DNA from 2 places in the Muribacter muris genome. Region 2 is predicted to be linked to the other one. Evidence: riboswitches for the same ligand, from Rfam matches in the RefSeq annotation. Region 2 holds a riboswitch; the other holds the start of a gene.

Region 1 (15,213 bases), on a different contig from region 2:
ATAGGGAGGCTTCCAGTACAATCGCATCGGCAACCATTACGGTCGCAAAAACCAAAACCGGTGCGGCAGTATTGCGTACCACGTGTTTAAGCAAAATATAGGTGCGGCTACCGCCGATGACCCGCTCGGCACGCACATAATCTTCTTCCCATTGCGCCACCACATTTGCACGTACCACACGGGCTAACTGCGGAGTATAAACAATCGCAATCGTGATGATGATGACCGGAGAAGAATTACCGAATGTGGCAATCAAGACGGCAGCGAGTGCAATCCCCGGAAACGCCATCAGAATATCCATCAAGCGCATAATCACTTCATTGCCGAATTTTTGTGCGGTTGCCGCCGTTGCACCGAGAATACTCCCGAAAATAATCGCACAGCCTACTGCTCCTAAACCGATAAAGAGGGAGGTTCTCGCCCCATACACAATACGGGAGAAAACATCACGCCCGAGGCGATCCGTGCCAAACAGATAATCTGCACTTGGTGATTGTACCGGTCTGATCGTTTGAAGCGGATCGTAAGTGGCGACCCAAGGGGCAAACACCGCAATAAGTGCAACGAAAACAATAAAGCCGAGGGCGATTTTTGAACTGGTTGGTAACGCTCTAAATCTTGCACCGCCCGACGCAAGTCGTTGAGCTAATCCTTGGCGAAACATTATAGACTCCGAATTTTTGGGTTAATCAGCAGGTAAAGAATATCCACAATAATATTCACTACCACGAAAGTAAACGCAATCGTCAAGACAACGCCCTGAACTAAATGCAAATCGTGATTAACAATACCGTTAAAAATCAATTTACCCATTCCCGGCAAATCGAAAATCTGTTCGATAACCACTGCGCCGCCAAGCAAATAACCGACACGCAAACCCAGTACGGTAACCGGCGTGATTAGCGCATTGCGTAAAACATTATGACGGATCACCGTAGCATAGGGTACGCCGTTACCGATCGCCGTACGGACATAATCTTTATCCATCTCTTCCACCATTGAAGTACGTACCACACGGATAAGCGAGGCACAAACCGGAATGGCTAATGCTAAAGACGGCAGTGCCATTGACGCAATATATCCGCCGACACTTTCGCTGAGGGGGACAAATCCGCCTGACGGTAACCAATCTAATTCAAGGGAGAACCATTGGATCAATAAAATCCCTAACCAAAATGACGGTGTCGCGACTGCGGCAACCGAAATAAAGCGGATAATTTGGTCAATCAAACGATCTCGGTGCAAGGCGGCTAACACGCCAAGGCTGAAAGAGATAATCGCTGCTAAAAATACGCCGATGAATGTCAGTTGTAATGTGAGCGGAAATGATTTGCCGATCATATCAATAATCGGCTGCTCCGGTGGTGTAGTCATTCCGAAGTCAAACTGCAATAAATTCACAATAAAGCGAAAATATTGGACGATAATGGGGTCATTCAGTCCGTGCTGTTCACGGTATAGTTCTTTTGCCGCTTCACTGGCACTCTCCCCTAATGCCACAGTGGCAGGGTCGCCCGGCGTGAATTGCAAAACAATAAACACTAATGCTGTTACGCCAAGCATCATAATCGGCAAAGCCATTAGGCGACGTAATAACAAACGAAGTACAATTTCCATTTTATTCTCCGATTAAACGGTGAGTGGATAGATAGCTATGAGAGGGTAAGCAAGCGGTCGGTTTTTGTAAAAAATTCACACATAAAGACCGCTTGTAAAAGGGTATTCCTTAGGTAAGGCCTCTTAATGCCGCCTACTCGCCGTAGGCGGATACAACTTAATAATTATTTGCGACCAACGCCGACAAAAGAAAGACCGGTTGTCGGTAACGGTTGGAAGCCGGATAATTGCTTATCGTTCCACGCCGTTGGTAATTTACGATGCACGATTGGATAGAGCGGTACTTCTTTCGCAATAACATTGATGGCTTTTGTCCAGAAACCTCTCGCTTCTTCGGCTGTTTTCGCTTTAACCGCTTCGTCTAAATATGTTTGGACTTCCGCATACTCCGGTGTGTCTGACCAGCCAAAACGTTTTTTCGGCCAAACATCACCACGGAACCACCAGCTAAGTAATAGATCAAGGTCATTACCGAAAACAGACGGATCACCCGGTGCAACCACCACTTCATATAAGCCTTTATCCACGTGCCCGCCGTATAGTGCGCCGGATTGTAGATGTTTCAAGCTCACTTTTACGCCCGGAATGGCATTCCAAGATTCGAGAATTAACGGCGCACACTCTTTCACCCAAGAGTGATCGGTTGAAAGCAGTTCAAATTCTAATTTTTCAACACCCGCCTCTTTGAGTAATGCCGCCGCTTTCTCTTTGCTGTATTCATATTGAGTGTCGGCTTTCACATAATCAGGGTGAGTCGCTTGCACATAGGATGTCGCTTTTTGTGCATTACCGAAGAATGCCACATCAATCAATTTCTGCGTATCAATGCCGTGATGTAAGGCTTGACGTACTTTCGGGTTATCAAACGGCGCTTTTTTACAGTTAAACATTAAGAACAGTAAGCCGAAAGATTGCACCGCTTCAACCGTGCCTTTACGTTTTAAACGATCCGCATCTAAGTACGGCACACTTTCAATCGCTTGTACACGACCGGACTCTTGGGCTGTTACACGAGCGGCATCGTCAGAGAGTAAGAACCACGTCATTTTTTCCACTTGTGCCGGATAGATACCGTTATAAGCCGAGTTGGCTTCAAATACGATACGATCGTCTTTGACGGCAGACACAAATTTATAAGGCCCCGTACCGACCGGATTGGCGTCAAATGCCGATTGTCCAGCTTCAACCAAGGCTTTCGGGACAATTTTAACAATGGTTAAACGCTCTTTAAACAACGCAAACGGATATTTCAGTTTAAATTCCACCACTTTATCATCGACCGCTTTCACCGTCTCAATAAACGGAATAAATTGAGCAAATAAAGAGGCTTTTGCCGGATCAAGCACACGTTCAAACGAGTAAACTACATCTTCGACAGTAACCGGATTACCATTATGGAATACTGCACCGTCACGCAAAGTAACACGCCAAGTGGTGTCATCAACTTGCTCCGGCTCTTTCGCCGCAAGGGCTAAATACGGCTGACGTGTTGCCGGATGTAAATCAACCAACCCTTCAAAGATATGTAAGTTAGCGGCTAATGATGATGCACCGCTTGAAGTCAGCGGGTCAAAACCGGTGGAGATAGGGTAAGCAATACCGGCTTCAATCGTTGAGCCTGCTGCCGGTGCGGCATACGCATTTGAGGAGAGCGAACCCAATGTGCCGCTAAACGCAATACCTGCTCCTACGCCGGCAACCAATTTCATAAAGCCACGGCGAGATTCGTTATGTTCAAAATGTTTAGCCATAAAAGACTCCTTTAAGGTGTTGTGTCTAAGAGGGTGATTAACTTCAGTACAACTGAATCTGAATAATCGTTAAACGCTTTTAACATTATTTGGAGTAATTCAATCAAAAATAAAGTTAAAAATGAATTAAAAACATCATAACAGTAACAAAAGCTATGTCAACATTTTGTCAAAACCAATCTTGACATTTGTGATCTAGTTCACGAAATTGCCGCTATTCCACCGGCTGGTAGCCGACATCTTCAAGAGTCGGATGATTGGCACCCGCCTTCGCCAACTGATCGCAAATCTCATTTTCATGGTGTCCGGAATGCCCTTTTACCCATTTCCAATGCAGTTGATGACGGTGAATTGCCTGATCCAACGCTATCCATAAATCCTGATTTTTAACCGGCTTATTCTGGCTGGTCTTCCAGTGATTCTTCCGCCAATTAAAAATCCATTTTTGAATACCGTTTTGCATATATTGACTGTCGCTATAAAGCAGCACTTGGCAGGGTTCTTTCAGCAGATTAAGTGCCTCGATCACGGCCCGAAGCTCCATTCGGTTATTTGTGGTTTGGAAATAGCCTTTGCTGACGGTTTGCTCTTGCCCTTTATAACGCAACAAAATACCAATGCCGCCTTTACCGGGATTTCCCAAGCAAGAGCCGTCCGTAAAAATTTCAACCTGTTTCATTGGTGAGTTACATCACAATCGTTTTATTTTGATGAACGAACACGTGATCAGCCAATACCAACTCTAATGCACGGCTTAGCACCGTTTTCTCGACATCACGCCCGGCACGCATCATTGCATCGGCAGTATAGGTATGATCAATATTGATGACATTTTGCATAATAATCGGCCCTTGATCCAGTTCATTATTGATAAAATGTGCCGTTGCGCCGATAATTTTCACGCCTCGTTCATAGGCTTGCTGATAAGGTCTTGCACCGATAAATGCCGGTAAAAAGGAATGATGAATATTGACTACACGGTTAGGGTAACGCGCGACAAATTCCGGATTTAATACCCGCATATATTTCGCCAACACAATATAATCCGGCGTATATTGATCGATTTTCTCGGCTAATTGCTGGTCGTGTTCCACACGGGTTAAGCCTTCGTGGCTCACTAAATGGAACGGCACATCAAAACGCTCCGCTAAGCTGCGTAATGTATCGTGATTACCAATCACCGCAGCAATCTCAACCTCCAGACCGCCGTAATAGGTTTTCATTAAAATATCGCCTAAACAGTGCGCTTCCTTGGTGACTAAAATGACAATCCGTTTCTGTTTTTTAGGTACTAACCGATAATTTGCCGCTTGTGGCAGCGTCAAATCCAAATCCGCCAACAAGGTTTGATCGTTAAAAATGCCCTGTAATTCCGTCCGCATAAAGAAACGTCCGGTTTCGGCATCCACAAACTCACTATTTTTCACAATATTCAGTTGATGTTTGTAACAAATATTGGTGATTTTAGCGACTAGCCCGGTCGCATCCGGACATTCCGTTAATAAAATTTTATGTTCAATCATTATTTATCCCATTAAATATGATCAATTATTTAGCACAAGAGTGAATAAACCATTCTATTCTTATTACAAATAACACATTACTTTTACAAAAAATCGGTGTTATCTCACCGCTTGTTATTTCAGCTTATTTAAATAATCACTTTTTTATTCAATAAAATGATAAAAAGAGAACCGGCTGGGGTTCTCTTTTTATGATTATTTAGAAAAACAGTGTCAATTAAATTTCAAAATCACTTAATGACTTACCGGCATCTAATGCACGTTGAATTTCACGCGGGGTGCGACCTTGCCCCGTCCAGGTTCTTTCATTGCCTTTATCATCGGTAAATTTATATTTCGCAGGACGTGGCGGGCGTGAAGTTCTCACTTTCTCCGTTGTGCCTGCTAATAATAAAGCAAGTTCCTCGGCAGAAATTCCATCGGCTTCAAGCATTTCCTGATATTTTTTTAACCCTTGAAGACGTTTTGCATTCTCAAGCTCGCGCATTTTTTCTGCTTCACGCTTTTCTTCCACCACAAAAGTAACTTTTTCTAAAATAGCTTCCATTTGTTCCAACGTGGTTTCACGAGCAACAACACGTAAACTACGAATATTAGACAGTGTTCTTAATAATTCAGACATTTTTATCTCCTATATAAATAAAACTTGTTTTATTGTCTTAATTATGAAATCTATCTTATATTAGCTTAATTTATTTTTTAGGTAAACAAAATAATAGTATTTTTTAAACAAACTCAATAACAGCTGAATAATAATTCGGCATTAGTTTAAATAATTTTTCATTTTTCCTGTTGGAAATGACACTGATTTAGTGGTAATCTAACAGTGTCCTACAAATTGTAGAGGTGCAAATCCGATAAGTATTCTTTTCGAGTGGAAAACGGTGAAGAAAGAAGAAAGGCGGATTTGCCGAAATCAATTAAGCGTCATCTTAATTGGTTGGGGTCGTTACCGAAAGGGACGACACTGTCATAGTGAAAACTATGGAGTGCTACTGTTAGGCTGGGTTTTTCATCATTATTTTAATTTCCCTTCCTTAATATTATTTTTATACTCAATAGTGTAAATTTACTCAGTAGATCTCTTTCTTTGTATTTGGCAATCATTTAACAAAACAATCTTAGAGGTTTTATGAATTTGGTCGATTATTCTCAATCCTTATGGTCGGTTGTACCGGCATTATTAGCGCTTATTTTGGCAATTCTCACCCGTAAAGTGATTATTTCGCTCAGTATCGGCATTATTGTCGGTGCATTGATGTTAGCCAACGGGCATTTTGTCGATGCCGTTGTACATCTAAAAAACAGCGTTGTTTCCTTAGTTTATACAGAAGAAGGGCTGAATGCCAACAATGTTAATATCGTCTTATTTTTGATTTTATTAGGGATTTTAACTGCACTATTAAGTATTTCCGGCAGTAATCAAGCCTTTGCCAACTGGGCGCAGCAACATATTAAAGGCAAACGTGGTGCAAAACTGATGGCTGCCGGCTTGGTCTTTTTTACCTTTATTGATGACTATTTCCACAGCCTTGCGGTTGGTGCGATTGCGCGTCCGGTTACGGATAAATTCAAGGTTTCACGGGCTAAACTTGCCTACATTTTAGATTCGACTGCCGCCCCAATGTGCGTGTTAATGCCAATCTCAAGCTGGGGAGCTTATATCATCACCTTAGTCGCCGGTTTACTCACAACTTACGGCATCACCGGTTATTCCCCATTAGGCGCTTTTATGACAATGAGTGCGATGAACTTCTACGCCATTTTTTCAATGGTAACGGTCTTCGCCGTGGCTTACTTCTCGATCAATCTCGGCTCAATGACCCGCTTTGAACAACAAGCCCTTAATGCACATAGCAATGCGGAAAACACACTCTCACAAGGTCGCGTAAGTAGCCTGATTTTGCCGATCATTACCCTGATTGTTGCTACCGTGGCTATGATGATGTACACCGGTTATCAAGCACTGGCAGCAGAGGGCAAAGCCTTTGATATTCTCGGTGCGTTTGAAAACACCACTGTCGGTATCTCATTAGTGGTTGGCGGATTAAGTGCCATAGCGGTTGCCACATTGCTTATCGTAGCAAGTCGTCAAATTAGCATTGAAGACTATTTCAAATCTTACCTCATCGGCACAAAAGCAATGTCCGGTGCAATCCTCATCTTATGTTTTGCTTGGACGATCAACGGTATCGTGGGCAATATGCAAACCGGCAAATATCTCTCAACGCTCGTTGCGGGCAATATCAATACCGCATTCCTGCCTGCGATTTTATTTGTACTCGGCACAGTGATGGCATTCTCCACCGGCACAAGTTGGGGCACATTCGGCATTATGTTACCGATTGCCGCCGCAATGGCAGCCAACGCAGAACCAAGCCTTCTACTGCCGTGTTTATCTGCGGTAATGGCGGGAGCGGTCTGTGGCGACCACTGCTCACCGATTTCGGACACCACAATTTTGTCCTCAACCGGCGCACAATGTAACCATATGGATCACGTTACTTCCCAGCTACCTTACGCAATGACCGTTGCTCTAGCCTCGCTGATCGGCTATTTAGTGCTAGGCTTCAGCCAATCCGCCCTACTTGCTTTTGGAGTAACTGGTGTGATCTTATTTGTACTGCTCTCTTTATTTAAAGCGAAAAAAACCGCCTAATACAAGCGGTTGGTTTCAGTGAATAAATTCGGTTTATGTAGGGGGGTGCCAATTTAAGCCTAATTTTACAAAGAGCTACGCTGGCGTTCGTTTATTAATAACAATATTGATTTGATTTTATAATGAACGCCAACTTAGTATCCCGTCCCGACTTAAATTCAAACAGTCTCTCCGTGCCGTTAGTATATAATTCTATAAGTAACACTCCTCACTTAAATTTATTCATTTTTAGTCTGATAAAATTTCACCAAAATCTCTTTTAAACAGGCAAATACATAGGCAACACGAGTAGGCGTTATCCCTTGATAAGGACGATACAGATACAGTTTCCACATTGGTACGTTCAGTGTTGGAAAGAGTTCAATCAGTTGCCCCTGTATCAAATCTGCTTCGCATACCCATTCCAATAGCTGTGCAACCGTTCTACCGGTGCGAGCGGCGATCAATTCGCTCTCCATATTATTGGCAATAAATGCAGGATGAATCACCCCTATTTGCTGCTGTTGATCGATATACCAATTCCATACTCTTCCCGTTTTTGGGTTAAATAAGCCACTTAACGGATACCTTTGTTGTAACTCTTGCAAATTTTTCGGTTTACCTAACCGCTTGATCAGAAGTGGAGAAGCAACAATTTTCTCCCGCACATTACAAATATGATGTGCCACCCAATCAGCCTCCGGCTCAAGACAAAGGCGTAGCCCAATATCAATTTGATGACAGACACTATGAAGCTTATCCAAATCGACTTGCCAATCAATTACTACATCCGGGTAAGGTGCCAGTTTTTCCAATAATGCCGTTAAAATCGCTGCCTGCCGGGGTAACGGTGGCAAAGTAATCCTCACCACTCCGCTCATTTCATTTTCGTTCAGTTTAGTTGCAAACAGTGCTTCGCTTTCGGCGAGTAAGCGTTCGGCTTTCAGTAAAAATTGGCTACCAAACTCCGTCAACACAATATTGCGGGTATTACGCTTAAATAGTTGTTCCCCCAATTGTTTTTCCAATTGGGCAATTGTGCGACTCACCACTTGTGGTGATACCGCTAATCGATGGGCAGTTTCCCGAAAATTCAAAGTTTCACAAGCAACACAAAAATAGCGTAAAGCACTCAATTTATCCATATTATTCCTTTTTTAGAGATAGTTTATGCCATATTTATCTATTTTATTATGATAGACATCTACTATAATCGCAAACCTATTTCTCATATGTCATTTTATTACTTGGAGATTTTTTCTATGACAGCACTGAACACACAACCTGTACCGGATTTCGCAGAACATAACGCTTTCTTCCCCTCTGATTATTCTCTTAGCCAATATACCTCACCACATACCAACTTTGATGGGGTCAAATTCAAACAGAGCTATACAGGCGGTAAATATAAAGTATTGATGATTGCCACAGACGAACGCTATTTACAAATGCAAAATGGCAAATGGTTTTCCACCGGCAACCACCCTGTCGAAACATTGCTTCCTACGTTACACATTCACCAAGCTGGCTTTGAAATTGAAGTAGCAACTTTATCGGGCAATCACGCTAAATTCGAAATGTGGGCGATGCCGAAAGAGGATCAAGCAGTAGCAACTATTTACAATACCTATCTGCCTAAATTAAGCAAACCTCACAAATTGGCAGATATTCTTGATGAAGTTACTCAAGAAAACTCTCCCTATCTCGCGGTTTTCATTCCGGGCGGACACGGTGCGTTCAACAAAATACCGGAAAGCCGTGAGGTTCAACAAATACTGGATTGGGCATTGAAAAACGACAAATTTATTATCACTCTATGCCACGGCCCTGCAGCATTGGTTGCAGCAGCCATTGATCGCATTGATGAGGATTTTCCGTTCAAAGATTACGCCTTATGCGTCTTTCCCGATGCATTAGACGAGGGAGCAAATATTGACATCGGCTATATGCCGGGCAAATTACCGTGGTTACTTGCCGCTCGCCTTGAACAGTTAGGTATGAAAGTATTAAACAAAGACATCACTGGGCAAGTTCACCAAGACCGTAAATTACTGACTGGCGATAGCCCGTTAGCAGCCAACGCACTCGGCATTTTAGCAGCCGCAGAATTATTGAAAGCCGTTGGCATAGAATAATACGAATACAAGCGGTTGATTTTAATCCATATTTTGCATAATTATTTTCTGTTATGCTAAATTGAACTTTGTTCTCCGCAATAGAATGCGACGCCGGTGTCCGTCCCTTTATAGCATTTTAATAAAATGTAGATTTTAACGGACACCTGCGTGTAATCCCCATAATACACTCCTAATAGCCATTGATACTTTTTCCCCATAATACCGAAATTTTGCGCTATTATATTATCAAGGTATAAATATCTATGTGATAAATTGTAAGACGGCTACACCAACCTCCTTTACTATACCCACTTGCCGACATATTTAAACTACCAAATATAATACGGAACAGATATGCTCTCTTTAATTGATGCCTATATTGCATTAGTCAACAAACTGCCTAAAGGAAATCGGCAAATGGAAAGCTTTAAACGTTCATTATTGATGTATAAAGCCGACTATCTTTTGCATAAATCGGATATCCCCAAGCACAAAATAAAATCCGATATTTTACAGGGCATATACGAATTTCCCTCACTAATGTCCGAGTTATTTTCACCGCAACACTTAAATGATGCCTACCACGCCTATATTGAATTGATGTGTGATGAATATCACTTTATTATTGCCGAGCCGTTTTTCCAACTAAAAATAGCCCGTTTAGCAAATAAAAAAAGGCTACACAATATTAACCAAATCATTTTATTCCACATTCACCAACATTCAAGTCGGAATTAGTCGATCATTTTATTGGCAATACATTTTACGAATAAAAAATCATACACTAATGTAGTCGCAATGCCGATTACCCACCACACTATCCAACTACTCATATTTTGTAATATCGCAATATAGAGCGGATTGCCAATGGCATAATCCATTAACGGCTGGCGAATTAACCGCCCATTATGGCTAATTCAATCACTGCCATTATCGTGCCTCTTACTAGCACACTTCGCCCTGCTAAAGTCTGCCTCAATAACAGATATAAGAATGTCATTCCTATGCCGGTTTCAATACTGGTCAAAGCGGCTAAATATTTCACCTCCCAAGACGGTACGGTTTGAATATCGCTTAGCTGACCTTGAAGATAGGGATCAAGCCACTCCACCATCGCAACGTGCAATATAAATCCACACATAGAGATAAAGATTGCGGTTAATATAAAAACGATGATTTTCATTCTCTCCCCCATATTACACAAGCGGTCGGTTTTAATCGCTATTTTGCAAAAAATCGCGCCAAACCGACCGCTTGTACAAGGCTATTTTAACGGTGTCGCTGTGCGTTTGAGGACGGCAAGCAACTCACGGATATTTTGCACGCCCTGTGTCGCCAGCCATTGTTGTGCGGCACTCACACCCTGCATTTTGTAACAGATTGCGCCGTCTGCCCAAGTCGCCCGCCCGCATAATACGCCGTTAAATCGGCTGCCGGCGGCGTGGGCAAATTCTAGCGTTTGTTGGAACAATTCTGCCGATACACCGGCGCTTAAGAAAATGAAAGGGAGCGTGGTGGCTTCACTTTGTGCTTTAAAATAGGCTTGCGCTTCGCTTTGGCTGTATAATACATCGTCACCAAACCCTTCGACATATTGCATTACCACCGGTACTTCTACTTTCAATACATCAACGCCAAAACGTTTATCGGCAAAAAATGTCATAGCCTCAATCACTTTGCTGGGCTTGCTTTGGGCCAGTTGGCGTTTATCTTCCACCTCACCGTCATAGGTCAAAATTTCAAGGAAAAGTGGTATCTGCTCGGCATTGCACTCACTGGCAACCCGTTCTACAAAAGCGGCTTTGCGATCATTCACGGCTTTCGGTGCATCAATATCAAAATAAATCAATAATTTAACCGCCTCAGCCCCCTGCTCTTTCAGACGGTAAACGGACACATCGTCAATCAAATCCGGATAACGCCCCGCCACGCTTTTATCATAGCCGGTTTTTTCGTACGCCATTATTAAGCCGCACTGCTGCGCACGTTGTGCTGCCGCCTGCCAGCCAAATTCCGGATCAAGCAAAATGGACGAGGCATAGGGGGTTAATGAGTGTGAGATAAGGCTTTTAAATTCGCTGATCTCGGCAGCGGAAATCGTCTCGCCCATCATTCGCTTTAACGCACCTCGCTGATCAATCGCTAATGCCGCAATAATGCCTTCAGGGGTACAGAGCCGTTTGAGATAATCTTGTTTAGTCATTTTATGCATCCTATTCATCTTCGTCCGTTTGAATTTGTTTGAGTTGTGCCGCCACATCGTAAATTTGCGAGCGTGCATTTTCGAGTAGATCCGCAGTGCCTTCGCTTACCACACTGATCACCATTGGCAAATTCATTCCGCTAAATAATGAGATACGATCGAGATAACGCATTGCCACATTGCAAGGCGTACCGCCGATAATGTCGCACAGTACCACTGTTTCACCGTCTGTACGCGCAAGTGCCTGCTCAAATTTTTGCCGGAAATCCTCCGTGCCTTCGTGGGGATAAAGGCACACTGTTTGCACCTTGTCGATTTTGCCTAAAATCATTTCGGCAGTATCAAGCAGCCCCTCGGCAAACTCACCGTGGCTGATAAGCATTAAATTCATAGTCGCTCCTTTAGTTTGAGATCTTTTCTGTGGTTAAGGGTTGGTAAATCGGGCGATCGCTAAAGCGTAAACAGCTTGGGCGAACGCCTTCGGTTTCAAACACAATAATTTGGTTACGCCCCGATTTGAGCAGCGGCGCAGGCAGATACAAATAGCAAGTCGGCCCAACCGACCAATAGCGCCCAAGGTTTTCGCCATTCACCACAATCACGCCTTTACCCAAATTTTGCGTATCAATAAAGGTGTCCTGCGGTTCTCCGCCAATCTCTAACCAAAATTGGTAAAACGAAGGGGTGGTCGGGTCGGCTTTGCCGCTAAAATCCAGCCGTTCAAGCCGTTCAAAATCAAGGGGATAATGCTGCCATTGGGTGTGAAAATGCAGATCGAGCATTACCCCGCCGGTAATGCCTTTTCGTTGCGTTGGGGCTTGCAGTTTGCCGCCGTAATTGACCCGCCCTTGATTTTCAACCAATAGATCCAACTGAAAATGATCGTTTGGCGTCTTGAGCATCACTTCACTGCCGATTTCGTGCTGATACTGGGTGGCGACTTTTTGCTGCTGATTGAAAATCTGAATCCGATCACGCCCTTGGTAAATTCTAAGCTTGATCTCTCCGCTTGCACTGCTAGGCGTTGCACGGTAAAGCAGGTAGCCGTAAGGCGTACCGAGTTGTTCCATTGTTTGCGGATAGGGAAAATCCTGCCGTTCGGCAACTTGATCTAAGCAGTTAAACAGCGACACTTCATTGGCTAACGGCACGTTGGGGTAGGCAGTCAGGCTAGGCAAAATCGGTGGTCGGATCGGGCTGGCATCGGGGTAGTTTGCTATGATCTGTTGTAATAAAAAATATTTTTCGCTTGGCTCGCCCCATTCCCGTATCGGTGCGTCATAGTCATAAGAGGTAACTTGCGGTAAATCGGTATCGCCCCGCACCGAGCAGCCGTTCATAAAACCAAAATTCGTGCCACCTTGAAACATATAAAAATTGACACTCGCCCGTTTGAGCAGAGCCTCAACACAGGTTGCCAGCTCCTGCGGATCACGGCTAATCATCGGTTCGAGCCAACGGTTAAACCAACCGTCCCAAAATTCCATACACATTAGCGGAAACGATTTGCCGTGCCGTGCGAAATAACGCTGTAATTCCGCTAGATTTTCAGCGGAACGAGAGCCAAAATTGCCGGTCGGCAGAATGTTATCTTCAATCAATGCCCCTGCCTCTAGAGCATCTTGCCACGCACCGTCCGACGTAAAGAGCGGCACATCAATCCTGTTTTGCCGCATTAAAGCAGCGATCGCCCGCAAATAGTCTTTATCATTACAGAACGAGCCGTATTCGTTTTCGATCTGCATCATCAAAATATGACCGCCACGGGTGATTTGGTAAGGGGCAACAAGCGGCAACAGGCGGGCAAAATAGTGCGAGACTTGTTCAAGAAAGATCGGGCAGGATTGACGTAATCGGATATTCGGGATATTGAGCAACCACGCGGGCAAGCCGCCAAATTCCCATTCGGCACAAATGTAAGGGCTAGGGCGCAAAATCACATATAAGCCGAGATCTTGGGCGGTTTGTAAAAATTTGACCAGATCCGCCCGCTTGTCGAAATAAAATCGGTCAGGCTGCGGCTGGTGTAAATTCCACGGCACATAGGTTTCCACCGTGTTACACCCCATCGCTTTCAGGTTAAATAAGGTGCGATACCAATATTCCGGCACAATGCGAAAATAATGCACCGCCCCTGACATTATTTTGAACGGTTTGCCGTGCAGCAAAAAATCCGACTGTCCGATTTGAAACGGCATAAATCCCCCACTATCACTTAATATAGGTTAAAACCTGTTCCGGTTGCGTTATCCAATTTACCTGTACGGTGTCGATATTGGCTCGTTCACCGGCTATCACATCGGCAGGGCTATCGCCAAAATAAATGGCTTGAGTCGCATCGCAATCGCTTTTTTGCAATATATGCAAAAGCCCGTCCGGTGCGGGTTTAGAATGAGCGATATCATCATCGCATACGGTAAAATCAAAATAAGAATGTAGCTCAAATGCCGCTAAAGAATAGTTAAGGCTTTCTCTGCCTTTGCCAGTAAAAATCGCTAAGGTTTTGCCCTGTTGCTTGAGGCGTGCCAATAACTGTCTGATATGTATCGGGCAGTGCGCATAAAGGGCGTGATTGGCTTGATAAAGTTGATAGAAAAATCGAATTGCCTGCTGCTTCGTCTGCTGATCACCTTTCACTTGTTGGTGAATAATGCTCTGCTCCGAACCGCCAAAAAGTGTTTCAATCTGTGCATTGGATAGCAATTCATTATTAAACTTCAGAAATGTTTCTCGAAAGCACATAAACGCAAGGGGCAGCGTTTCTGCTAAAGTGCCGTCAAAATCAAAAATATAAAGTGTTTTCATCAACATACTCCCACTATGCAAGCGGTCGGTTTTGCAAGAAAACAAACAAATCCGACCGCTTGAGATAATTAGCCTTTCGCCAATAAGCCTGCCCACGAGAGCAAGATACACAAGGCGATGATGATCATTATGGCTTTATTGGAGTTCATTTTCGGTCTGCCAATCAGCCAATAAATGAAAGCCACCACCAACGCAGGCACTAATCTCGGCAAAATCAAGTCAAGATTTGCCTGTGCCGAGACCACTTTTTCGCCGATGGTCGCCGTAAACGGCACGGTAACATTCACCATCATTGCGCACATTACCCCGACCACAAACACGCCCAGCACGGTTGCCGCATTGGTGAGCGCATTGAGTTTATGCCCTAAGTGCGTAACCAAATTTACCCCTTCACGATAGGCTATTTTGAGTTGCACCCAACGAAATATCATTGTAGCAATTGCAACCATCACCCATAGCCCTACTCCAAGCGGATTGCCGTTCATTGCCATTGTGGCGGCGATTGCTCCCATAATGGCAGGCACAAGCGAGCCGAAGATCGCATCACCAATAGCTGCAA
Region 2 (15,213 bases):
AATGGAGGAGCGGGTGAAAACCAATTATGACCACCCGAATTCAATGGATCACGCCTTGTTGGTGTCGCATTTGAAAGCGTTGAAACAAGGGCAATCGGTGGAGATTCCGGAGTATGACTATGCCGAGCATAACCGTAAAAAAACGGTAACGCATTTTTCGCCGAAACGGGTGATTATTTTGGAAGGCATTCTATTGCTGACCGATGAGAAAATCCGCAATGAATTGAATGTGTCTATTTTTGTCGATGCGCCGTTGGATATTTGTTTTATCCGCCGTTTACAACGGGATATGCAAGAGCGGGGCAGAACGATGGAGTCGGTGGTAAATCAATATCGGGCAACGGTGCGACCAATGTTCCTGCAATTTGTCGAACCCTCTAAACAATATGCGGATATTATTGTGCCGAAAGGGGGTAAAAACCGTATTGCTATCAATATCTTAAAAGCACAGATCAAACAGTTGCTCAAGCAAAAATAGGAGAGCCGTATGCGTTTATGCGACAGTGATATTGAACGTTATTTAGATGAAGGGATTATTGCCCTTACGCCTCGTCCGGCGAATGAAAAGATCAACGGTGCGACCATTGATGTACGTTTGGGCAACTCTTTTCGGGTGTTTCGTGAGCATTCCACCCCTTATATTGATTTGAGCGGGCCGAGAGAGGAAGTTACCGCTCAACTTGAGCGGGTGATGAGCGAAGAAATTTTAATTGGCGAGGATGAAGCCTTTTTCCTGCATCCCGGTGAGCTGGCGTTGGCAACGACTCTGGAATCGGTAAAATTGCCGGCGAATATTGTCGGCTGGCTGGACGGACGTTCTTCCCTTGCCCGCCTTGGTTTAATGGTACACGTTACCGCTCACCGCATCGATCCGGGTTGGGAAGGAAAAATTGTGCTGGAGTTCTTCAACGCAGGCAAACTGCCGCTTGCCCTAAGACCAAATATGGCGATCGGGGCATTGAGCTTTGAAATTCTTAGCGGTGATGCCCAACGCCCTTATAATGCCCGCAAAGATGCAAAATATAAAAACCAACAAAGTGCGGTATCAAGCCGAATCAATGAAGACGGCTAATTGACAATGTAAAATGAGCGGGGAACGAAGTTCCCCTTTTTTATAGGCTATGTAACCAAATTTGTCGTGATTGCCGATTTCACAATGTCAATCCCCTGTTTATAGCGTTCAATAAATCGTTGATAACCTTCAACAATGGTTTTTTCCGGATAAATTAAGTTGAGCTTAGTTTGATTAAAAATATACGCGTCCAAATAATCTTCTAAGGACATACTGTCTGATTTAGCGAGAAAATTAGCCAATAGCGCAATGCCCCAAGCGCCACCGTTTGAGGCGGTATCCATTGTGGCAAGCGGGATATTCAGGGCGGAGGCAAGGATTTTTTGGGCAACGTTTTCCGTTTTGAAAATACCGCCATGTCCTAAAATGCGATCGATCGCGACATTTTCTTGCTCAATTAAAATATCCATTCCAAGCTTCATTGCACCGAATGCGGTATAGAGGTGGGTACGCATAAAGTTAGCAAGGTGAAATTGTGCATTGGTGGGGTGTAGAAAGAGTGGGCAGCCTTTGGTGAGCCCGACATTGTGTTCGCCCGAATAAAATCCGTAAGAGAGGAGATTACCGCAGTCGGCATCGCCTTCTAATGCGTGGCGAAACAGTGTTTCATAGAGTTCCTCCGTGTAAACTTTGACGCCGAATAATTGCAGGCATTCACCGAGTAGATTGACCCACGCATTGATGTCGGAGGTACAGTTTTGAGCGTGTGCCATTGCGACTAATTTTCCGGCAGGTGTTGTAACAATATCCAGCTCGGCATAGGTCTTGGATAAGGCTTTTTCCAGTACGATCATCGCAAAGGCAGATGTGCCGGCAGAGATATTGCCGGTTTTCTCTTTGATGCAGTTTGTGGCAATCATCCCTGTACCGGCATCCCCTTCGGGGGCACAAAACGGGATACCTGCTTGTAGATTGCCGGTCGGGTCAAGTTTTTTAGCACCGCAAGCGGTTAGTTGTCCGGCTTTTTGCCCAGCAATTTTAACGTTAGGGAGTAACTGTTCCAGCGTCCAAGGGTAGTGGTCTTGTTCAATAAGACGGTTGAATTGAGCAAGCATTGTGCGGTTGTAATCAAGTAAGCCCGTATCAATCGGGAACATTCCTGATGCATCACCAATACCAAGACATTTTTCGCCGGTTAGTTGCCAATGAACATAGCCCGATAAGGTGGTGAGATAATCAAGCTGATAGAGGTGAGGCTCTTGATTGAGAATGGCTTGGTATAAATGGGCAATACTCCAACGTTGAGGGATCGGATATCCAAACCGTTCGGTTAATGTTTCGGCAGCTTGTAGCGTCATATTATTACGCCACGTCCGAAATGGCACGAGCTGATTGCCGGCTTTATCAAAGGCAAGATAGCCGTGCATCATTGCACTGATACCGATAGCCTGTGCCGTTTTGATAACCGTGCGGTATTTCTCTTTGACAGTCTGTTGTAAATCGCCGAAAGCCAGTTGTAATGTCTGCCAAATTTCGCTTTGATGGTAAGTCCAAATACCGTCAATGAAATGATTTTCCCAGTCTGCGCCGCCGGTAGCGAGAATGACGCCTTGCGGATTGATTAGAACGGCTTTAATGCGGGTTGAACCTAATTCAATCCCAATAATAATATTGCCTGAATCAATCTCTATTTTTTCATTTTGCATTGTAAACTCCTATTTGAATAAACGGCTTTTTCTAAAAAGATAAATAAAATCAGTAGTGTTCCCCACAATATCATTGTGATATAGCTACTGATACCAAGCATATTTAAACCGCTTTCAATCATTTGTAATAGAATGAGTGCTAGGATAATGCCGATGAGTTTACCTTTCCCGCCGTCAGGATTTATACCGCCTAATACGGCGGCTAAGATGGAAATCAATAAATAAGAGTCCCCATAAGATGCTTTTGCCGAGTTTAATTTTGATGTCATCAATATTGCGGCAAAGGTGCAAAGTAGTGAAGAAAGAATATAAACAATGATGATCACTTTTTGGGTATGAATGCCGGAATAGAAGGTGGCTTTTTCGTTGTTACCGATAAAATAAATTGATTTGCCTAAGGTGGTTTTTTCTAAGATAAACCAAACACAAAAGAAGAGTATTAAACATACTAAGATAGGGATCGGAATGTAAAAGAGGGAAGAGGCATTGAGCGTTAATAGATGATGAGGGAGATTGGAGATAGTCGAGCCATTGGTGAATAAAATATTTAAGCCGTTAATCAGTGTCATTGTACCAAGTGTCGCTAAAATGGGAGAGACTTTAATAATAGCGATTAAGCTGCCGTTCAATAAACCGATCAGAGCTGCACATACTCCGCTTAGCCCAATAGCTAGGAATAGAAACAGCGGGCTTTCATTTTGAGTAACCAAATAGGCGATAATCAATGCACTGCTATTCATTGTGGCAATGATAGAGAGATTGATACCGCCGGTTATCATTGGAATGGACATTGCGAGCGTTAGAATACCGAGAATCGCCACTTGTGATGCCATTGATTGAAAGTGATCTATCGACCAAAAAAGCTCGGGAATAAGGATTGAAAATAGGGATAGCGCTAAAATAAATAATAAGCAGAGGTATTTTGTCGGGCGATCAATATAGCGTTTCATTCTGTTTTCCTTATTTTTTATGTTGTGCGAGAGCGGTTAAACTAATACTTAAAATCATAATGCAACCGGTAATAACCATCTGCCAGTAAGATGAGACATTTAATAAATTCAGACCGTTTTGAATCATTGCAACTAATGCCACGCCCATTACCGTGCCGGATAATGTGCCTTTGCCGCCCGTTAGGCTTGCTCCGCCTAATACAACGGCTGTGAGTACGGTTAATTCGTAGCCTAACAGAGAATCCGGTGCGACCGATTGCACCGTATAAGACTGAACAACGCCGGCAACACCTGCCATTATGCCCATATAGCCGTAAGCGAGAATATGCAATTTCAGCAAATTAAAGCCGATTCTCAGTGTGGATTCTTTATTTCCGCCCAGTGCGTAGATTTGTCGCCCCAGACTGGCTTTATTTAATAAGAGATGAGTTATCAGAATAACGCAGAGCATCACAATAATTTGAAAAGATAGCCCGTATTCTATGCCTTCTGCTGTGGTGTGTTTAAAGAGAATATATTCCTGTTGAAACCAGTGTGGAAAATCATACAGCCAAACCCCTTTCGTAACATAAAGCAGAGCGCCATAAAAGATATTAAGTGTCGAAATCGTAATAATAATGGCGGGTACGGCTAATTTATGAATAATAACGGCATTGAGCATACCAAATAAACACCCCACCAAGATTGCGATGGCAAAAACACCGATTAAGCCGATATGATAATGCTGAATAATAGAAATCATTACATATTGGGCAATAATCGTAATCGCCGGAAAGGAAATATCAATACCGCCTGCAATTAAAACGACAAGTAATCCGCAGGCAAGTATCATTAACATTGCATAATTATTAAAAATATCGTAGATATTTTCGATGGTTAAAAAATCGTGTGTGAATAAACTCAATAGCCCAAATAGCACGAGTAACGTTAAAAATAAAATACGGTTATTTAGATTTTTCATAAACAATATCCTCAATAGCCTGTTCTGTACAATCGCTTGGGCGAAACTGTGCCGTTATTTTGCCTTTATTCATTACAAATACCCGATGGCTATGGTAATAGGCCTCCTCAATTTCATCGGTAATAAAAATAACTGAAATCCCTTTTTCGGACAGTGTTTGAATAATATGAAAAATCCCCGCTTTATTGGCGACATCAACCCCAATCGTTGGCGAATCTAAAATCATCACTTGGGGCGAAACGGCTAACCACTTGGCAATAGACACTCGCTGGGCATTACCGCCCGATAATGTATTGACGGCTAAATCCGCATCGGCGGCTTTAATCTTGAGCTTTTCAATAAGCGTTTGGCTTAATCGGCGGGCAGATTGGTTTTGGATAATATTAAATCTGTCGGTGAGACGTTGAAGCACGGTTGAAATTATATTGTGATGGATGGATTCTGCCATTATCAGTCCGGTATTCATTCGATCTTCCGAAACGTACACAATCCCTTTGGCGATCGCTTGGCGGTTATTTTTTAAGGAAATCCGTTGCCCGTTCAGCCTGATTTCACCACAATCCGGTTGAGTAATGCCGAATAAACTCAAACAGAGCTCGGTACGTCCTGATCCTAATAGACCGACTAACGAAATAATTTCACCTTGTTTAAGCGAGAAATCAATCTGTTGATATTGATGGGCGAGACAGAGATTTTTAACCTCAAGTACTGTCGGCGTTTGCAAAAAATCGGGCGGATCTAACCGCTTTTGATGTAATGTAAGACCGGTCATCAAAAAGGTCAGGCGTTTTTCGTCCACCTCTTGAATCGGGTATTCACCAACCTTACTACCGTCTTTTAGCACTAACACCGTGTCGGAAACGGTCAGCATTTCTTTTAAGCGGTGGCTGACAAAAATGATGCTGATCCCCTTACTTTTCAACTTAAGCACAATATCCAGTAAATAATGGACTTCGTGAGCGGTTAAAGAGGCGGTCGGCTCGTCCATTATCAATAAGCGGGCATTTTGGGCTAAGGCTCGGCAAATTGCGACCAGTTGCTGCTGGGCAATCGGGAGATCTTCAACGTTAGCGGTTAAATCTAAGGTTGCATTGATGCTATCCAGTGCATTTTGAGCAATGTCTCGGATCGCTTTCGGCTTAACGATCCCAAATTGGCGGTAATGATTGATGGCAATATTCTCCGCAACACTTAAATTAGGAAATAAAGCGAGATCCTGATAGATAACTTGGATACCTTGCTCAATAGCGGTTTTAGGGGTTAATTGCGTATGCAATGTTGAACCAATCCGAATTTCCGCACCGCTATCCGGTTGGTAAACGCCGGATAGAATTTTGATTAAGGTCGATTTGCCGCAGCCGTTTTGACCGCATAGGCATAGTGCTTCGCCGTCATTTAAACGAAGATCGACTTGATTAAGTGCTTTGACACCGCCAAAGGTTTTGCTGATGTTGTGCATTGAAATAAAGGGCATAATGACTTCCTGGTTATTGATGAGAGCAAGCGTATCCGGATAAAAGCGGATAACAAGCGGTCTGTTATCCGCTCTTTTTTGTAAAAGTGTGATGAATCACTTGTCGATCTTCGATCAATAGAGGCTGTCGATATTCTCTTGCGTAACTTTCAGCACTTTATGGAATTGTAATAATTTTTTGGTGTGATCGACTTTGGCTTTGCCAATATGAGGAATTACTAATCCGTCTTCAATCGCTTCGCCTTTTAGCACTTTAGCAGCCACGGCAGCTAAAGCATAGCCGGCATTTGCCGGATCGTAAGTGATCCCCATTGTAATATTACCGCTTTTAATCAGGGCGGCGGCTTGCGATGGAATCATCATTCCAAATACATTGAGTTTTCCTTTCAAGCGTTTTTCTTTGACGGCTAAGCCTGCACCAATCGGGCCTTGTGAGCCGAATGAAACGACGGCTTTCAGATCCGGGTGGGCTTTGACCAAATCAATCGTGGTGCGGCGGGCATCATTGATATTTTCAGCAACGGGCATTCTACTGGTTACTTCAAACATTTCAGGGTAGTGAGCTTGTTGATATTGAATAAATAAATCCGCCCAAAGATTGTGTTGCGGAACGGTTAAACCACCGACATAGATCACATAACCGCCTTTTCCGCCTAGTGATTTGGCAACTTCTTCGACATAATCCGATGCAAACCGGGCATTATCAATGACTTCGATGTCCCAATCGGCACTGGGCTGCCCGACAGATTCATTAGTTAAGACGACAATACCTTGCTGTTTGGCTTTTTTCAGTACCGGCTCTAATGCACTGGCATCGTTAGGTACAATGGAAATGGCTCGCACTTTTTTGGTGATTAAATCCTCAATCAATTTCACTTGCTGGGGTGCATCGGTATTTGCAGGCCCGACTTGGTAGGCATTGATATTATTATCTTTACCCGCTTGTACAACGCCTTCCGCCATCCGATTGAACCAAGGCATACCGTCAATTTTGGCGATGTTCACAACATCATTGGCAAGTAGACTACTGCTGAAGCCAAGGGTGAATAGCGTAGAGAGCAGCAAGGGTTTAAGCATTTGTTTTTTCATCAGAAAGTCCTCATAGTAGGTGAGTTGATTTTCCTTAATTTAATGACCGCAATTAAGGGCTGGAAATATCTTAGAGGTCGGAGATGTAAAAGAATAGGTAAATTTCAGTTATAAATATGGAATATTCTGCTACCGAAAATAAAGTGCGAAGCAGATCACATTTTTATAAGCGATTTTGTTCTTGCTGTCTGAACTCGGAAGGGGAAAGCTCCGTATGTTTTTTAAAAATTTTTGAAAAATAAAGCGCATCTTCATAGCCTAAGGATTTGGCAATTTTATGTACGGATAAGTTAGAAAAATAGAGCAGTTTTTGCGCTTCATTGATGCGTTGTTGCTCCCGCCATTGAATAATCCCCATTCCAAGCGCTTGTTTAAATAAGTGTGCAAGGCGGGATTCCGATAAATAGACCTGTTGGGCTAGAAATGCTACATTCCAATTTTGTGAAAGATTTTCCGAGATGAGATCGCACACCTTTAATATTCTGCTATCAATGGGGAAAATCGTGTCGCTTTGCTCGGCAGACACACATTTCATCAGCAAATATTCCAATAGGCAACGGCTAGTATCTTGTTTGAAAGGATGAGCGGATTTTAGCTCCCATTCAATTTTCGTGAATAATTGACTGATTTCTTGAAAAAGCACCGAATCATTTAGGGTAATTCTACCGATATTTTGTTGGTTATTACGCCAATGCAGCCATTTTAGCCAGCCCGGTTTAGCATAAAAATAGAGCCATTTAGAATGCCAAAACGGGCATTCCGGTTGGCGGAAATAGTGATGGACACTGTGAGGGCAAAATAGTAATAATTGCCCACGTTGTAAGGGCAAAGGGTGCTTGCCGTCGTGCATTATCCCTTTTCCGAACGTAGTGAGTTGAAGCATATAACCTTTCATTCCCTCCTGGCGATGAACGACAAAGTCCAAGTAATTGCCTTTTTCACTTTGGGTAATACCGGCAGCGATCTCACAGTGATTAAAAGAGGCTGAAAAGGTGTTCTCATTCATCATTAAAAACGCCATTCATTGACGAATGGCGCTCCGTATATATTATTCAAACAAGGCTTGATGCAGGGCATTGACAACCTGATTGGCGTCTTCGTTTTTCACTAAGGTGCAGACGTTGTTGGTGCTGGCACCGTAGCTGATAAGTCGGACGTTGTAAGGTGCGAGGGTTGCAAATAATTGCCCAGCAATACCCGCTTGTCGATGCAAATGATTGCCGATAATAGCGACTAAGGCAAGATCGGATTCCACCTGCACATTGCAATAGGCTTGTAATTCAGCGAGTAAAGCGGGCGAGAGCATATCCGTGCCGGAGGACGCCGAACCGGTTTTGTCGAGAGTCAGGGCAACACTCACTTCGGAGGTAGTGATCACATCAACCGAAATTTTGTGCTTCGCCAAAATAGCGAACACATTGGCTAAAAAGCCTTGGGCGTGCAGCATACTCAAGCTGGACAAGGTAATCAAAATCTGATTACGGCGTAAGGCAATCGCTCGGAAGGTTGGGCGGGGTTGCGGATCACGGGTTACCCAAGTGCCGCCCTGTTGCGGGGCTTTGCTTGAACCGACATACACAGGAATATTACTGCGTACCGCAGGGAGTAATGTTGCAGGGTGCAAGACTTTTGCACCGAAAGTTGCCATTTCCGCCGCTTCGTTAAAGCTGATAGTTTCAAGCCGTTTGGCGTTGGCGACAATGCGAGGGTCGGTTGTATAAATTCCCGGCACGTCCGTCCAAATTAACACATCGTTTGCGTTCAATACTTCAGCGAGAAGGGCGGCGGTGTAATCGCTGCCGCCTCGTCCTAAGGTCGTGGTTTTACCTTGTTCATCACGCCCGATAAACCCTTGGGTGATAACGATTTTACCTTGTGCAATCAGCGGTTTCAGCACGAGATCGGCTTGCTGTTGGGTTTTGGTATCGTCAGGGGCGGCTTTACCGAACTGACTATTGGTTGCTACCACATTACGCACATCGACCCACTCGGCAGGACACTGCTTTTCGTGAAGCAGCTGGGTGAACAGGCGGGTAGACATCATCTCACCGTGGCTGATTAACTCATCGGTGAGAGCAGGGGAGGTCGCTAAACCGGCGGATTCCGCTAATATTTGGATTTGATTGAGTAAGCGGTCAATCTCTTCACGCACGTTTTCAGGGTGCTGGAGCTTGTCAATAATACGGTATTGAATGGCACGGACTGCCGCTAAAATGATCTCTCGGTGTTCGCTCTCACAACCGTTTGCCAACTCGACTAAATAATTGGTGATGCCCGCCGAGGCAGATAAGACCACCACACGAGTATTGGCATCAGCGATAACAATATCGGCACAGGCGGACATTGCCTCAAAATCGGCAACACTGGTTCCACCAAATTTCGCAACGGAAAGATAAGACATAATAATTTCCTATGATGAATGTGTTTACAAAATAAAGAGGTAGAATGGTAGGGTGGAATTGAGTTACTTTTGGTTTGTGAGAACAAATTTAAGAGCACTCCATTTGAACTTTGCTCAAATGACAGCTGATAGGATTCAACCTGACTCAGCCGATGATCATTCCTGTCTAGTGAATTCACACCTCGGCAAGCATTCCCATCACTTATCCTCAAACGGTCTAGTTCCCTAAGATAAGTTGCCTGAATGTTGCGCCTCTCTTGCTATAATCACTTATAACTTTTCCCCGCATTGAGCGGAAAACGTGCATAGAAATACCCTGATCTGCGTTAAGTGTCAAACGGAATTTCGGCTTTTGGCGGCGGTTAAAATCAAACGGCTTAATTTTGAACAAAACAAGCGGTCAGATAGGTAAAATTTCTTACAAAACCGCCCGCTTGCCGAATGTAAAAGTTTGTTGCAACCTACAAAAAAGGATAAAATACCGCAGTTTTAACACTTTTTATTTCTTATATTTCAAGGTCGGACAATGAAAAAACACCATATTCAAACCCTTATTCCAAAGCAAGATGTGCAGCAGCGTATTGAGGAATTAGCGAAAGAGATTAACCACTATTATCAGCATAATCATTGTGAGAGCCTTGTGGTGATTGGGTTGTTACGAGGGTCGTTTATGTTTATGGCGGATTTAGTACGCCGCTTGGATTTGCCAGTGGAGGTGGATTTTCTGACGGCTTCCAGTTATGGATTGAGTACCGAATCCAGCCGTGATGTGAAAATTCTGAAGGACTTGGACGGCGATATTGCCGGAAAAGATGTGCTGATTGTCGAAGACATTATTGATACCGGCTTTACCTTGAGCAAAGTGCGCGATATTTTACGCCTGCGTGAGCCGAAATCCTTGGCAATTTGCACATTGTTGGATAAACCTTCCCGCCGTGAAGTTGACGTGCCGGTGGAGTGGATAGGCTTTGCGATTCCCGATGAATTTGTTGTCGGTTACGGGATTGATTATGCCCAACGCTATCGCAATTTGGATTATATTGCCAAAGTGGTGCTTGACGCCTAATTGTCAAAAAAACACGCTAAACTAACCGCTTGTGGTATGCAACTTCAAGCGGTTTTTGTATTCTAACGGCTATCAAAAACGGAGGAATTATGTGGAAGAAAACCTTAGTGTCGCTATTGTTGTTTAGTTCGGCGACAATGGCTAAATCGGAGAAACACAGCGTGTCCGCACCGGAATTGGACGCATTGAAACAACAGTGGACGCAGGCATATCAACAGGCACAACAAACATTAGTCGTCGAACGGGAACAGTTTCTACAATTAGAAGCCTTGCTGAAAAACGCCGAAAAGCAGGGTAAATTATCCGATCGTGTACTGGCTTTGGCGAAACGTTTAATATCCGATGACTACCCTTTAAAACCGGACGCCGATTGGCTTATCTTTAAGGCGTTAGTGGCAAGCGAACGTTTTACACCGGAACAGTTGGAGCACGAAGTCGCGCAATTTGCCGCCCAATATCCGTTGATTGCCAAGCGTAATCGGTTGGCACAACTGCCTTATACGCACTATTATCAAGCACAGAAATTACCGGAACTGATTGCGTACAGCCAAGCCGTGCCGCCAGAGACAATGGACAATATGTGCCGTGTGTTTGCGGCAAAATTTCAGCTATTAGCCGAAAAAACAGCACTCAATCCGGAAGCGGAGCAGGCTGGCAGCCCGGCAAACGCTTCGCCGGAAATGGGGGAACTGCTGACAGCGTTCGATACTTTTTGGCAGGGTAAAATCGCGCAACAAAATGAGAAATTGGGTGAGGCAGAAGCGAGTTATTGGCGCAAAAATGCGGTTTTGCCCTTGGAATGTGGCGGAATAGAAGCCTATTGGCGAGATCAGGGATTAAAAACGGCGGCAAAAATTCAGCAAAAGGCACTCTATTTATTTCAGTTAGGGGCGAAGCCAGCCTTAGTCTCGCTTAACGAAAATAGCCAAGATCCCGAATTAAACAGCTGGTTGACCGCGTTGGAAAAACTGCTCGCCGAGCCGAAAAATTTGCAACATTTTGTGCAGAACCAACCGCTTACAGAGGTTAATCGCCGGATCATTGAGAAAGCCTTCCCTGCGTTTGTGCGTACACTGGCAGAACAGATGGATAACCCCAACTTTTCTGTCTATCAAGGCTGGGCGGAAAAATGGGGGCTGAGCGAGGAAACGCAAAAAGCGTGGAAAATGGCGTTTATCAGTCGGGTATTTGACAATCTCGAACCGGCTTTTCAGCTCTGGCGGGACGAACAGTTGCTCGCCTTAAAGGCAGATCAACTCACTGAGCGGCGATTACGCACGGCGATTTTCCAGCAAACGCCGTTGAAACCGTGGCTGGACAATTTAACACCGCAAGCAAAAGAGAAAGCGGAATGGCGTTATTGGCAGGCAAAAGCCGACCCGAAACAGCGAAATGTCTTACTGAATGCTTTGACAATGGAGCGGGGATTTTACCCGATGCTTGCCGCTCACGCCTTGGGTAAACCTTACACCCTCAATTTGCCGTCAGTTGTGCCTTTAATGCCTCATCAGCAGGCACAATTTACACCGGCGTTGGAACGGGTGCGGGAGTTGAGAGCATTAAAACGTTTTGAGGCAGCAAAAACAGCGTGGATTGACCTGTTACAAGCGGTCAGTTTTGACGAAAAAATTGCATTGACCGATTATGCCAACGGGCAAAGCTGGGTGGATTTAGCGGTGGAAGGCACAATTCAGGCGAAAGCGTGGGATTATGTTCAGCTACGCTTGCCGAATACCTATGCCCAATGGTTTGATCTGCATTTGACCGATCACAATATCACAAAAACCTTTGCAATGGCGATTGCCCGCCAAGAAAGTGCGTGGAATGCGCAAGCCCGCTCCCACGCCAACGCACAGGGACTAATGCAAATGTTGCCGAGTACGGCGAAACAAACGGCGGATAATCAGCAACTGCCGTTTAGCGAGCTAGATTTGCTCGATCCGTTTAAAAATATTATGCTCGGCACGGCACATTTGGCGGAGTTAAACGAAAAATATCCGAATAACCGCATTTTAATTGCCGCAGCTTATAATGCAGGACCGCATCGGGTAAAAACGTGGCTGGAACGTGCCGGCGGGCGTTTGGCAATGGACGAATTTATTGCCTCAATTCCGTTTTTGGAAACCCGTGGCTATGTGCAAAATGTACTGGCGTACGACTATTATTACCAACTGTTGCAAAATCAACCACATAAGATGATGTTTACCCAAGCGGAACAAGGCAGTTATTAGCGGGTTGCCACAAAATAGGCTATGTATGAAGTGGTAATGTTAATAGTTGTAAACGGTCATTGGCGTAGCGTTAAAAAAGGGGCAGCTCAAGTATGGCGCAACACAATATAATGTTGAAAACTCGTAAAAACAGACCGCAAGCGGTCTGTTTTTGTAGGCGATCAATCAATAACCGCCACTTCGGTATTGACATTTAAGCCACGCACAAGCGGTGCGCCTTTTCTGGCACGTTCGCCACGGTATTTTTCAATGTCGCTTGGTTTGAGCGTGATTTTACGTTTGCCGGAAACGAACACGAGCGAGCTGGTCGGGCGAATGATGAATAGGCGTGCCAATAATTCCGTGCCGGCTTTGGCGGCTGCTGCGGAAATATTGATGATTTTATTCCCTTTGCCCTTTGACAAGCTCGGTAACTCGGCAATCGGAAAGACTAACATTCTGCCGACACTGCTCATTGCAGCCAACAGGGTGTCGGGATCATCACCGATCAGCTGTGGCGGCAGCACTTTTGCATTTTCCGGCAGGGAAATGACCGCTTTCCCCGCTTTATTACGGGATACTAAGTCGCTGAATTGGCAAATAAAACCGTAGCTGGAGTCTGACGCCATCAGCACTTTTTGATTATCCTCCGCCATTAGAACATATTGCACGGCTGCACCGTCCGTCAGCGTAATTTTACTGGTGATTGGCTCGCCTTGCGAACGGGCGGACGGCAAGGTTTGCGGGTCGAGAGCGTAGCTGCGCCCTGTACTGTCAATAAAAACGACCGGTTGGTTACTTTTACCGTGAACGTGCGCCAAATAGCCGTCCCCTGCCTTGTAATTCAGGGCTTGCACGTCAATATCGTGCCCTTTAGCACAACGTACCCAGCCTTTTTCCGATAAAATTACCGTAATCGGCTCGGTCGGGATCAGATCGCTTTCGGCAATGGCTTTGGCTTCCGCCCGTTCAACAAGCGGTGAGCGGCGAGGGCTGGCATAGGTTTTGGCATCGGCTTGAATTTCTTGCTTGATTAAAGTATTCAGACGGCGTGGCGAGCCTAAAATCGCTTGCAGGCGTTCCTTTTCTTCGGTGAGTTTTTGTTGCTCGGCGTATAACTCGTACTCTTCCAACTTGGCAAGATGACGCAACCGCAGGTTTAAAATCGCCTCGGCTTGCAGCTCGCTCAAATTAAAACGTGCGATAAGCTCGGTTTTCGGATCGCCGTCATCACGGATAATCTCAATCACTTCGTCAATGTTGAGATAGGCGGTCAGCAAACCTTCCAAAATATGCAGGCGGCTTAGGATTTTATCCAAACGGTAGTTTAAACGGCGGGTAACGGTGGTGCGGCGGAAACTTAACCACTCGTTGAGAATGGTGAGCAGATTTTTCACCACTGGTTTGCCGTCTAAGCCGATCATATTCATATTGACCCGATAGCTTTTTTCCAAATCGGTGGTGGCGAATAGGTGAGCCATTAACGCATCAAGATCAATGCGGTTTGAGCGGGGCTCAATCACAATCCGCGTCGCATTTTTACGGTCGGACTCGTCCCGAATATCGTCCACCATCGGCAATTTTTTGTTACGCATTTGGGTGGCGATCTGCTCAATAATTTTGGAGGGCGAGGCTTGATGCGGCAGGGCGGAAATAATGATATTGCCGTCTTCCTTATGCCATACCGCCCGCAGTTTGATCGAGCCTTTGCCTTGCTCGTACAGTTTTTTCAGCTCGGCTCGCGGGGTGATAATTTCCGCTTCGGTCGGGTAGTCCGGCCCTTGCACAATCTCAAGTAGATCGTCTAAGCAAGCGGTCGGATTATCCAATAATGTTACACACGCCTCTGCCAATTCATTGAGGTTATGCGGCGGAATATCCGTTGCCATTCCCACGGCAATCCCGGTTGTGCCGTTCAGCAAAATATGCGGCAGGCGGGCGGGCAGGTATTTGGGTTCTTCCAACGAACCGTCAAAGTTGGGTTGATATTCCACCGTGCCTTGCCCTAATTCACCGAGCAGTAACTCGGCAATTTTGGCTAATTTGGACTCCGTATAACGCATTGCGGCAAAGGATTTCGGATCGTCTTGTGCGCCCCAGTTCCCTTGCCCGTCCACCAACGGATAGCGGTAAGAGAAAGGCTGTGCCATCAGCACCATCGCTTCATAGCAGGCACTGTCGCCGTGGGGGTGGAATTTCCCCAACACGTCCCCGACCGTGCGGGCGGACTTTTTATATTTGGCGGACGCAGTTAAGCCGAGTTCGGACATCGCATAAATAATACGGCGTTGCACCGGCTTTAAGCCATCGCCGATAAACGGCAAGGCACGATCCATAATGACAT

The links. A riboswitch is a leader RNA that binds a small molecule or an ion and turns the genes downstream of it on or off. The one in region 2 is predicted to bind lysine.
Region 1: another riboswitch for lysine. It lies ahead of E4T80_RS10180 (Na+/H+ antiporter NhaC family protein); the one in region 2 lies ahead of lysC (lysine-sensitive aspartokinase 3).

The regions. Positions count from the first base shown of each region.
Region 1 is NZ_SPPA01000024.1:17,423-32,635, forward strand. It holds gene E4T80_RS10150 (dipeptide/oligopeptide/nickel ABC transporter permease/ATP-binding protein) at 1-664, opposite strand, end outside; gene E4T80_RS10155 (ABC transporter permease) at 664-1,617, opposite strand; gene E4T80_RS10160 (ABC transporter substrate-binding protein) at 1,782-3,368, opposite strand; gene rnhA (ribonuclease HI) at 3,583-4,047, opposite strand; gene purU (formyltetrahydrofolate deformylase) at 4,055-4,891, opposite strand; gene E4T80_RS10175 (H-NS family histone-like protein) at 5,109-5,513, opposite strand; lysine riboswitch at 5,725-5,894, shown strand; gene E4T80_RS10180 (Na+/H+ antiporter NhaC family protein) at 6,024-7,550, shown strand; gene E4T80_RS10185 (LysR family transcriptional regulator) at 7,769-8,674, opposite strand; gene hchA (glyoxalase III HchA) at 8,792-9,664, shown strand; gene E4T80_RS10195 (hypothetical protein) at 10,001-10,384, shown strand; gene E4T80_RS12825 (hypothetical protein) at 10,381-10,527, opposite strand; gene E4T80_RS10200 (hypothetical protein) at 10,542-10,829, opposite strand; gene E4T80_RS10205 (tagatose 1,6-diphosphate aldolase) at 10,911-11,849, opposite strand; gene E4T80_RS10210 (PTS sugar transporter subunit IIA) at 11,860-12,240, opposite strand; gene E4T80_RS10215 (glycoside hydrolase family 35 protein) at 12,251-14,047, opposite strand; gene E4T80_RS10220 (HAD family hydrolase) at 14,061-14,654, opposite strand; gene E4T80_RS10225 (PTS system mannose/fructose/sorbose family transporter subunit IID) at 14,723-15,213, opposite strand, start outside.
Region 2 is NZ_SPPA01000004.1:20,598-35,810, forward strand. It holds gene udk (uridine kinase) at 1-478, shown strand, start outside; gene dcd (dCTP deaminase) at 488-1,072, shown strand; gene E4T80_RS02500 (xylulokinase) at 1,120-2,718, opposite strand; gene E4T80_RS02505 (ABC transporter permease) at 2,700-3,668, opposite strand; gene E4T80_RS02510 (ABC transporter permease) at 3,679-4,629, opposite strand; gene E4T80_RS02515 (sugar ABC transporter ATP-binding protein) at 4,613-6,103, opposite strand; gene E4T80_RS02520 (substrate-binding domain-containing protein) at 6,218-7,192, opposite strand; gene araC (arabinose operon transcriptional regulator AraC) at 7,356-8,201, opposite strand; gene lysC (lysine-sensitive aspartokinase 3) at 8,241-9,593, opposite strand; lysine riboswitch at 9,678-9,858, opposite strand; gene hpt (hypoxanthine phosphoribosyltransferase) at 10,120-10,659, shown strand; gene E4T80_RS02540 (transglycosylase SLT domain-containing protein) at 10,749-12,890, shown strand; gene parC (DNA topoisomerase IV subunit A) at 13,052-15,213, opposite strand, start outside.